2 regions of the Paraburkholderia caffeinilytica genome follow, and region 1 is predicted to be linked to the other one. Evidence: riboswitches for the same ligand, from Rfam matches in the RefSeq annotation. Region 1 holds a riboswitch; the other holds the start of a gene.
What was found. A riboswitch is a leader RNA that binds a small molecule or an ion and turns the genes downstream of it on or off. The one in region 1 is predicted to bind thiamine pyrophosphate.

Region 1 (3,404 bases):
TGCTCGTACAGGAAGCTTTCCTTGTGATGCGCGAGGCACCACTTCGCCATGATCGAGCCGCCGCGCGAGACGATACCGGTCATGCGCTTCGCTGTCAGCGGCACGTATTGCAGACGCACGCCGGCGTGAATCGTGAAGTAGTCGACGCCTTGCTCGGCCTGTTCGATCAGCGTGTCGCGGAAGATTTCCCACGTCAGGTCTTCGGCCTTGCCGTTGACCTTTTCCAAAGCCTGATAGATCGGCACCGTGCCGATCGGCACCGGCGAATTGCGGATGATCCACTCGCGCGTTTCGTGAATGTGCTTGCCGGTGGACAGATCCATCACCGTGTCGCCGCCCCAGCGGATCGCCCAGGTCATCTTGTCGACTTCTTCGCCGATCGACGAGGTTACCGCCGAGTTGCCGATGTTCGCATTCACCTTCACGAGGAAGTTACGGCCGATGATCATCGGCTCGCTTTCCGGATGGTTGATGTTGTTCGGGATGATCGCGCGGCCGCGCGCCACTTCTTCGCGCACGAATTCCGCGGTGATTTCCTTCAGGCCATCGGGACCGAATGCACTCGCGCCGAACGCCTGGCCCGGATGCTGGCGGCCCATCATCGCGGCGAGCTTTTCGCCGTTCGGGCCGCTCGTCTTCAGGCTTTCCAGATACGCGGCGCGTTGCTGGTTCTCGCGAATCGCGATGTATTCCATTTCCGGCGTGATGATGCCGCGACGTGCGTAGTGCATCTGCGAGACGTTCTTGCCGGCGATGGCGCGGCGCGGCGTGCGGTGCAGGCCTTTGAAGCGCAGATCGGCGGTCGCGGTGTCGGCGGCGCGTTCGCGGCTGAAGTCGCTCGACAGGCCCGTCAGCGCTTCGGTGTCGCCGCGCTCCTCGATCCAGGCTTGACGCAGCGCGGGCAGACCGGCGCGGATGTCGATTTTGGCTTCCGGATCGGAGTAGGGGCCCGACGTGTCGTAGACATAGACCGGCGGATTCTTCTCGCCGCCGAAGCTGTCCGGCGTATCCGCCTGGGAAATTTCACGCATCGGCACGCGGATATCGGGGCGCGAGCCGGTCACGTAGACCTTGCGTGAATTCGGCAGCGGCGCGACGGCGGCGGCATCGACGTGGGCGTCGGCGGAAAGGAACTTCGGGTTGGCGTTCATGCGTATCTCCATGCAAAGCTATGTGGGGCCGCTAAGCAGGAGACGAGACGGAAGTTGTCGGATTCGCGAGAGATGAAACGGTAGACCAGGTGCGAAATCCGTACGCTTCCCTGCGCTGGCATTATCCAGATCAGGTTCAAAGGGTATTTCTCACCCACGCAACACGGACCTCCAACCTCCGTGCCACGCAGGACCCCCGCGTTAGCAGCGCACACGATACACCGCCCGGGCGTTGCTTGGCAACCCGTCTTGAAAAAGTCAGATGTCGGAGATAACGCCGGTCAGCCACGCACTATTCTTATTGTGATAGGGCTGCCGGGAATGATGCGGCGCAGCGTTTTGCGTCGCGAATGGGCTTGCGAATGTGGCTGCGAGTGCCGCTGCGAATGTGCCTGCGAGTGTGCGTGGTTTACAGCGTGAAATCGTCGGCGGCTTCCGGCTGGAACAGGATCTTGTCGAGCTTCAGCACCTTCTCCGTGCCGCTCGGCGGCGTGAAGCGGATGCGTTCACCGCGTTTGGCGCCCAGCAGCGCAAGACCCAACGGCGAAAACACGTTCAGGCGGCCCTGCGCGAAGTCCGCATCGGGCGGATAGACAACTGTCCAGGTCATCTGCTCGCCGCTGGTTTCGTCGACCAGCGTGGCTTGCGAATTCATCGTGACAATGTTCGCTGGGATGTTGCGCGATTCGACGATCACGGCGCGTGCGAGAACGTCGTCGAGCATGTCTTGCAATTTGGCGTCGGCACCCGGCGCGGCCGCATGCTTTTCAAGGCGGGCGACGTCGAGTTCGGTGAGGTAACAGGTTTTCGTCTTTTTCATGACGGGTTCTCCAATTCGATCTGCTTGTAAGGGGACAGCGTGCGGATGAGATCGGCCCGGAGCCCGACGACGCGGCCCCGGCAATGGAGGGAAGCTGCGTTAGATCGGGCGCCGGGCGGCGAGAAGCGGGAGCGTTCGGGACGGCTGGCCGGCGTGAAGCGTCGCGACGTCCGCGCGCGCGCAACCGGTTGCGCGGCGGGGGCGCAAACGGGTGAGGGCTCGGGAGAACGGAACGCGCATCGGGATAGTGGGCAGAGTGCGAAAAGTATGGGGCGAGCGCCGGAACGAAAGCTCGATCGACGCAACTGAAAGGTGAATGTTAGCACGAGCCGGGCGTCTCTTTATTTGCGGCCTGCAGGTGCCGTGGATACGCGCCGCGGCATGCCTGTATCGCGCGTTGTCGTTCAAGGCCGGCGCGGCGCTGCCGTTAATCCGCCTGTAGGGGCGGCCGTTGCCCATTCGAGCGGTTAGCGGTGGGCGGCGCGTCAATGGCGCGATGCGGTTTGAGACGGCTTAAGGAGAGGTGCTGATGAAAACGGGAACAGGGCGGTTTCGGGCGCTCAGCGCGGTAGCGGCGATGGCAACGCTGGTTGCGGCACCAATGCCGGCGGTGGCCGCGAGTGGTGGAACGATCAGTTTCTCGGGCGCGATCGTGGCGCCGCAACTGGCGATTTCGGCGGCGCCGGCCCCGGCTCAGACCGGCGCGCGCGTCGATGCGACCGGCGGGCAGCTTGCGCAGACGGGTTCGGCGGTCACGCTGACCTTTAGCGCTCCGCCGGGCGTGGCGACGGGCGCCGATGTCGCGCTTCAGGTGAGCAATGGCACGACGAATGGCACGGCGGCGCGTGACACGCTGGCTGAGCGGTTTGTCGATAGCGGTGGACGTGTGTTTCGCGCCGCCAGCGATGGGCACTACCGGGTTGGCCGCGATGGCGGGGTGTTGTCGCTTGCACCGAAGCATGCCGCGCCGGATACCCGCGTGACGGTTGTCGTGAGTTACGATTGAGGCACCCTCCGCGGGGCGCTGCGGGGCAGTTCGCCCGCAAGCATGGAGACGCATCGCGCCCCGCGGGCATCAACAGCATGAAACGGTCGGGACCGTAGGCGGACATCCCAAACCAAAATAAAAATTCGAATCGGCTGTCATAAGCGGTCTCGTGGTTCGACAAACGTGCAGATCCTGATGGAGCACGCCATGCAAACCGCACGAACCCGCCACGCCAATCGGCATGTCAACCGCCATGTCACTCGCGCAATCGCGCTAGCCATGGCGCTGACAACCCTTTCAGCCAGCGGCCTTGCAACCGCAGCCGCTGCCGTATGCGCGTCGCGCAGCCCGGCGCACCGCGTTGCGCTCGTGGAGCTCTACAGCAGCGAAGGTTGCAGCAGCTGCCCGCCCGCCGACAACTGGTTGAGCCAGTGGAAAAACAGCG
Region 2 (3,404 bases), 980 kb from region 1:
CATGTGCGCGGTCGTCACCGCCTCGCCGACGGTCAGGCAACCGGCCGTGTTCGGCAGCAGCGGCACGCCGTGGCGCTTGAGCAGATCGAAGAAGCCGGCTTCGGCGCCGCCTTCGTTCATCTGCCGGCGCAGCGCGACGGTCACCATGCCGGGCCGCGCCGCATCGATCGAATCGGACAGCGATTGCAGCGACGGATAGCGCGAGGTGCCGAGCAGCACGCGGCTCGCGAAAGTCTGGCCGTAGAGCGTGAGCGCGTCGGCGGTTTGAGTGGAAGTCATTTGCATAATTCTGGTCTCCGGCAAGGCGTGGCGCGGACTTAACCGCCGGCCACGGGTTGCACGACATCGAGCTTGTCGCCCGGCTGCAGCGCGCGCGCCGCATGCTGGGCACGCGCGACGAAATCGCCGTTCAGCGCGACCGCGAACGGCGGACGCGCGCCGAACGCGGCGAGCGCATCGGCGACAGTCGCGCCTTCGGGCAACGACAACGGCTTCTGATTGATGTGAATGTCCATGGTGTTCGAATACGGTTCAATCGATGGCGGGAACGGCACGGCGCGCGCTGGTTTGCCCGCGGCTATTTCGCCGCGGGCGCGCCACGCTCATGCCGGTTCCCGCGTGGAATCCAGTTGGAACAGTTCGCTCCAGCGCGCCGCGCTTTGCCAGTCGGCAAAAGCGTCGGCATCGCCGATGCGGCCGTCGAGCAGTGCCGCGGCGAAGCGCACGGCTTCGTCGGCGACTTCGGGCACGATCATGTAGCCGTGCCGGTACAGGCCGTTCACGCGCAGCGTCTGCGCGCCATCCCACAGCAAGGCCGGACGGTGGTCCGGCAAAGTCGGGCGGCACTGCGAATTCAGTTCGAGGATGCGCGCCTCGCCGAAGCCGGGATGCACGGAAAACGCCGCGCTCAGCAGTTCGAGCGCCGAGCGCACGCTGACCGGCGACATGTCCTCGCCTTCCACTTCGGTCGCGCCGATCACGTAGAGATCGTCCTGCTTCGGCGCGATATACAGCGGGTAGCGCGGATGCAGCAGGCGCACCGGTCGCGTCAGCTTGATACCCGGTGCATGCACGCGCGCGACTTCGCCGCGGATGCCGCGCAGCGTAGGCAGCACGGACTTCGCGCCCAGCCCCCTGCAGTCGATCGTGACGCGAGCGGGCGGCAACGCATGATCGTCGACCGGCGTGTTCCAGTGCGTTTCGACGCCGCGCTGGGCGAGGCCCGCGGCGAGCGCGGCCAGCACCTGCCGGTTATCCAGCTGGCCTTCGCGCGGCAGCAGCCAGCCCTGGTTGAAGCGCCCCGCCAACGCGGGCTCGGCGGCGCCGACCTGGGCGCCCGCCAGTTTGAGAAAGCCGCCGTCGAGCAATTCGGCAGGCGCGTTCGAGCGCACCCGGCGCTCGAACAGCGGCGCTTCAGTGCGGTCGGCGTGATGCCATACGACCAGCGTGCCGTTGCGCTGGAAGAACACCGGTTCGGGCAATTCGGCCAGCACGCGCGGCCAGGTGTCGAGCGAACTCGCGCCAAGACGCGTGATCAGCAGTTCAGCACTGGCGGCTTCGGCCAGCGGCGCCAGCATGGCAGCGGCGACCCAGGCCGCGGCTTGCGAGCCCGTAGCATCGCCACGCTCATAGAGCGCCACGCGATGCCCTTCACCGGCAAGACGCCACGCGACAAGGCGCCCGCACAGCCCACCGCCGAGCACGGCGAAATCGGGTTGAGCAGAACGATTCATCGCGCGCACTCCGAGTCACGACGGCAAGCAAGGCCAAAGCAGCACGGCGCGCCGACATAACCGACGAAAGCGTGGCGAAGAACGAAACACATGTCTGAAGAATAGGCGGTCATCGAATCCTTTCCGTACGGCCAAAAAACGCACGTACCCAGGACGAAACCGGCGGGTGAGGCCGGCCGGGCAATACGCGCGTCCAATGACGGACGCCGCCCGGCGGGGAATGGAAGACTGGCTGCTTCCGGAAACTTCCCGCGCCGGTATTACCCGGATCGGGTGCAAAGGGTCTCTCTCAGCCTCGCCGCCGCTGCATGAAAATCACGCAGCCTGTGGGCAAAGCACCCCTGTTTCGTCGAAGGTCATTAGACCATAAAAGGCGCGGCGCCCGCAAACCAGCGGCCGGCGCCATCACATGCCGTTGATCCGTCACCATCTTTCGTTTCATCAATACGGCCGGATGCAGCGCTCTGGCACAATGCCAGGACCGGATGCCGCTGTCGCGCGGGCGGCATGCTTGACCGCCCGCGCGACAGCGGCATCGAGGCGCGACCTGTGGGCCGAAATTAATTTTCACTTAAGGGCTTCGCGCCAGAATTGGGCGCTCACCCGGACGTGCGTTCGTCGAGCACGACGCCCGGGGCACGCACCGCAAACCCGCCGTGGGACCGGCCCGACATGGGCCAGTCCAGATGGGCCAGCTCTTCACCAGGATGCTCATGACACCGAATACCGCTTCCAGCCCCGCGCTGCCGCCGGACGAAAAAGTCTCCGCCTGGAGTCTGATCAAACCTTACTGGGTTTCTGAAGAACGAAAAACGGCGTGGGGCCTGCTCATCGCGATCATCGTGATGAATCTGCTCATCGTGTGGATCAACGTGCGCCTGAACCGCTGGAGCGCCGACTTCTACAACGCGCTGCAAACCAAGAACGTGCACGATTTCCCACACCTGCTGATGGTGTTTTCGGGGCTCGCGTTCGGCTTCATCATCCTTGCGGTGTACGGCCGCTATCTACGGCAGATGCTCGGCTTCCGCTGGCGCCAGTGGCTGACCACGCGTTATCTCAACGAATGGCTGCACGACAGCGCCTTCTATCGGATCGAACGCGACCGGCTCGCCGACAATCCCGACCAGCGGATCAGCGACGACCTGCAATCGCTCGCCACCAGCACGCTCTCGTTGACCCTCGATCTGCTGTCCACCATCGTCACGCTGGTCTCGTTCATGACGATCCTGTGGTCGCTGGCCGGTGCACTGACCGTCACGCTCGGCGGCATGCCGGTGCAGATTCCAGGCTACATGGTGTGGGCCGCGGCGCTGTACGCGGTAGTCGGCTCAGTGATCATCCAGAAGGTTGGCCATCCGCTCGTGTCGATCAATTACCAGGCGCAGAAAGTCGAGGCGGATTTCCGTTTCGGCCTGATCCGTTTGCGTGAAAACGCCGAGCAGATCGCCTTCTACAACGGCATGGAGACTGAGAAGAAGAACACGCGCTCACTGTTTGGCCGCATCCGCGACAACTGGTGGCAGGTGATGAAGTACACCAAGCGGCTCACCTTCGTAACGGCCTTCTACAGCCAGATTGCAATCATCTTTCCGCTGGTGGTCGCCGCGCCCCGCTACTTTGCAGGAGCGTTTACGTTCGGTGTGCTGATGCAGATTTCGAGCGCGTTCG

Region 2: linked by a shared signal. The riboswitch ahead of DSC91_RS24005 (FAD-dependent oxidoreductase) and the one ahead of thiC (phosphomethylpyrimidine synthase ThiC) in region 1 are both predicted to bind thiamine pyrophosphate.

Annotation. Positions count from the first base shown of each region.
Region 1 is NZ_CP031467.1:770,933-774,336, reverse strand. Features, by position in the region: gene thiC (phosphomethylpyrimidine synthase ThiC) at 1-1,151, opposite strand, end outside; TPP riboswitch at 1,241-1,359, opposite strand; gene DSC91_RS19395 (GreA/GreB family elongation factor) at 1,561-1,971, opposite strand; gene DSC91_RS38540 (hypothetical protein) at 2,288-2,413, shown strand; gene DSC91_RS19390 (hypothetical protein) at 2,501-2,977, shown strand; gene DSC91_RS19385 (DUF1223 domain-containing protein) at 3,167-3,404, shown strand, end outside.
Region 2 is NZ_CP031467.1:1,752,328-1,755,731, forward strand. Features, by position in the region: gene DSC91_RS23995 (thiazole synthase) at 1-279, opposite strand, end outside; gene thiS (sulfur carrier protein ThiS) at 318-515, opposite strand; gene DSC91_RS24005 (FAD-dependent oxidoreductase) at 603-1,733, opposite strand; TPP riboswitch at 1,963-2,086, opposite strand; gene DSC91_RS24010 (ABC transporter ATP-binding protein/permease) at 2,447-3,404, shown strand, end outside.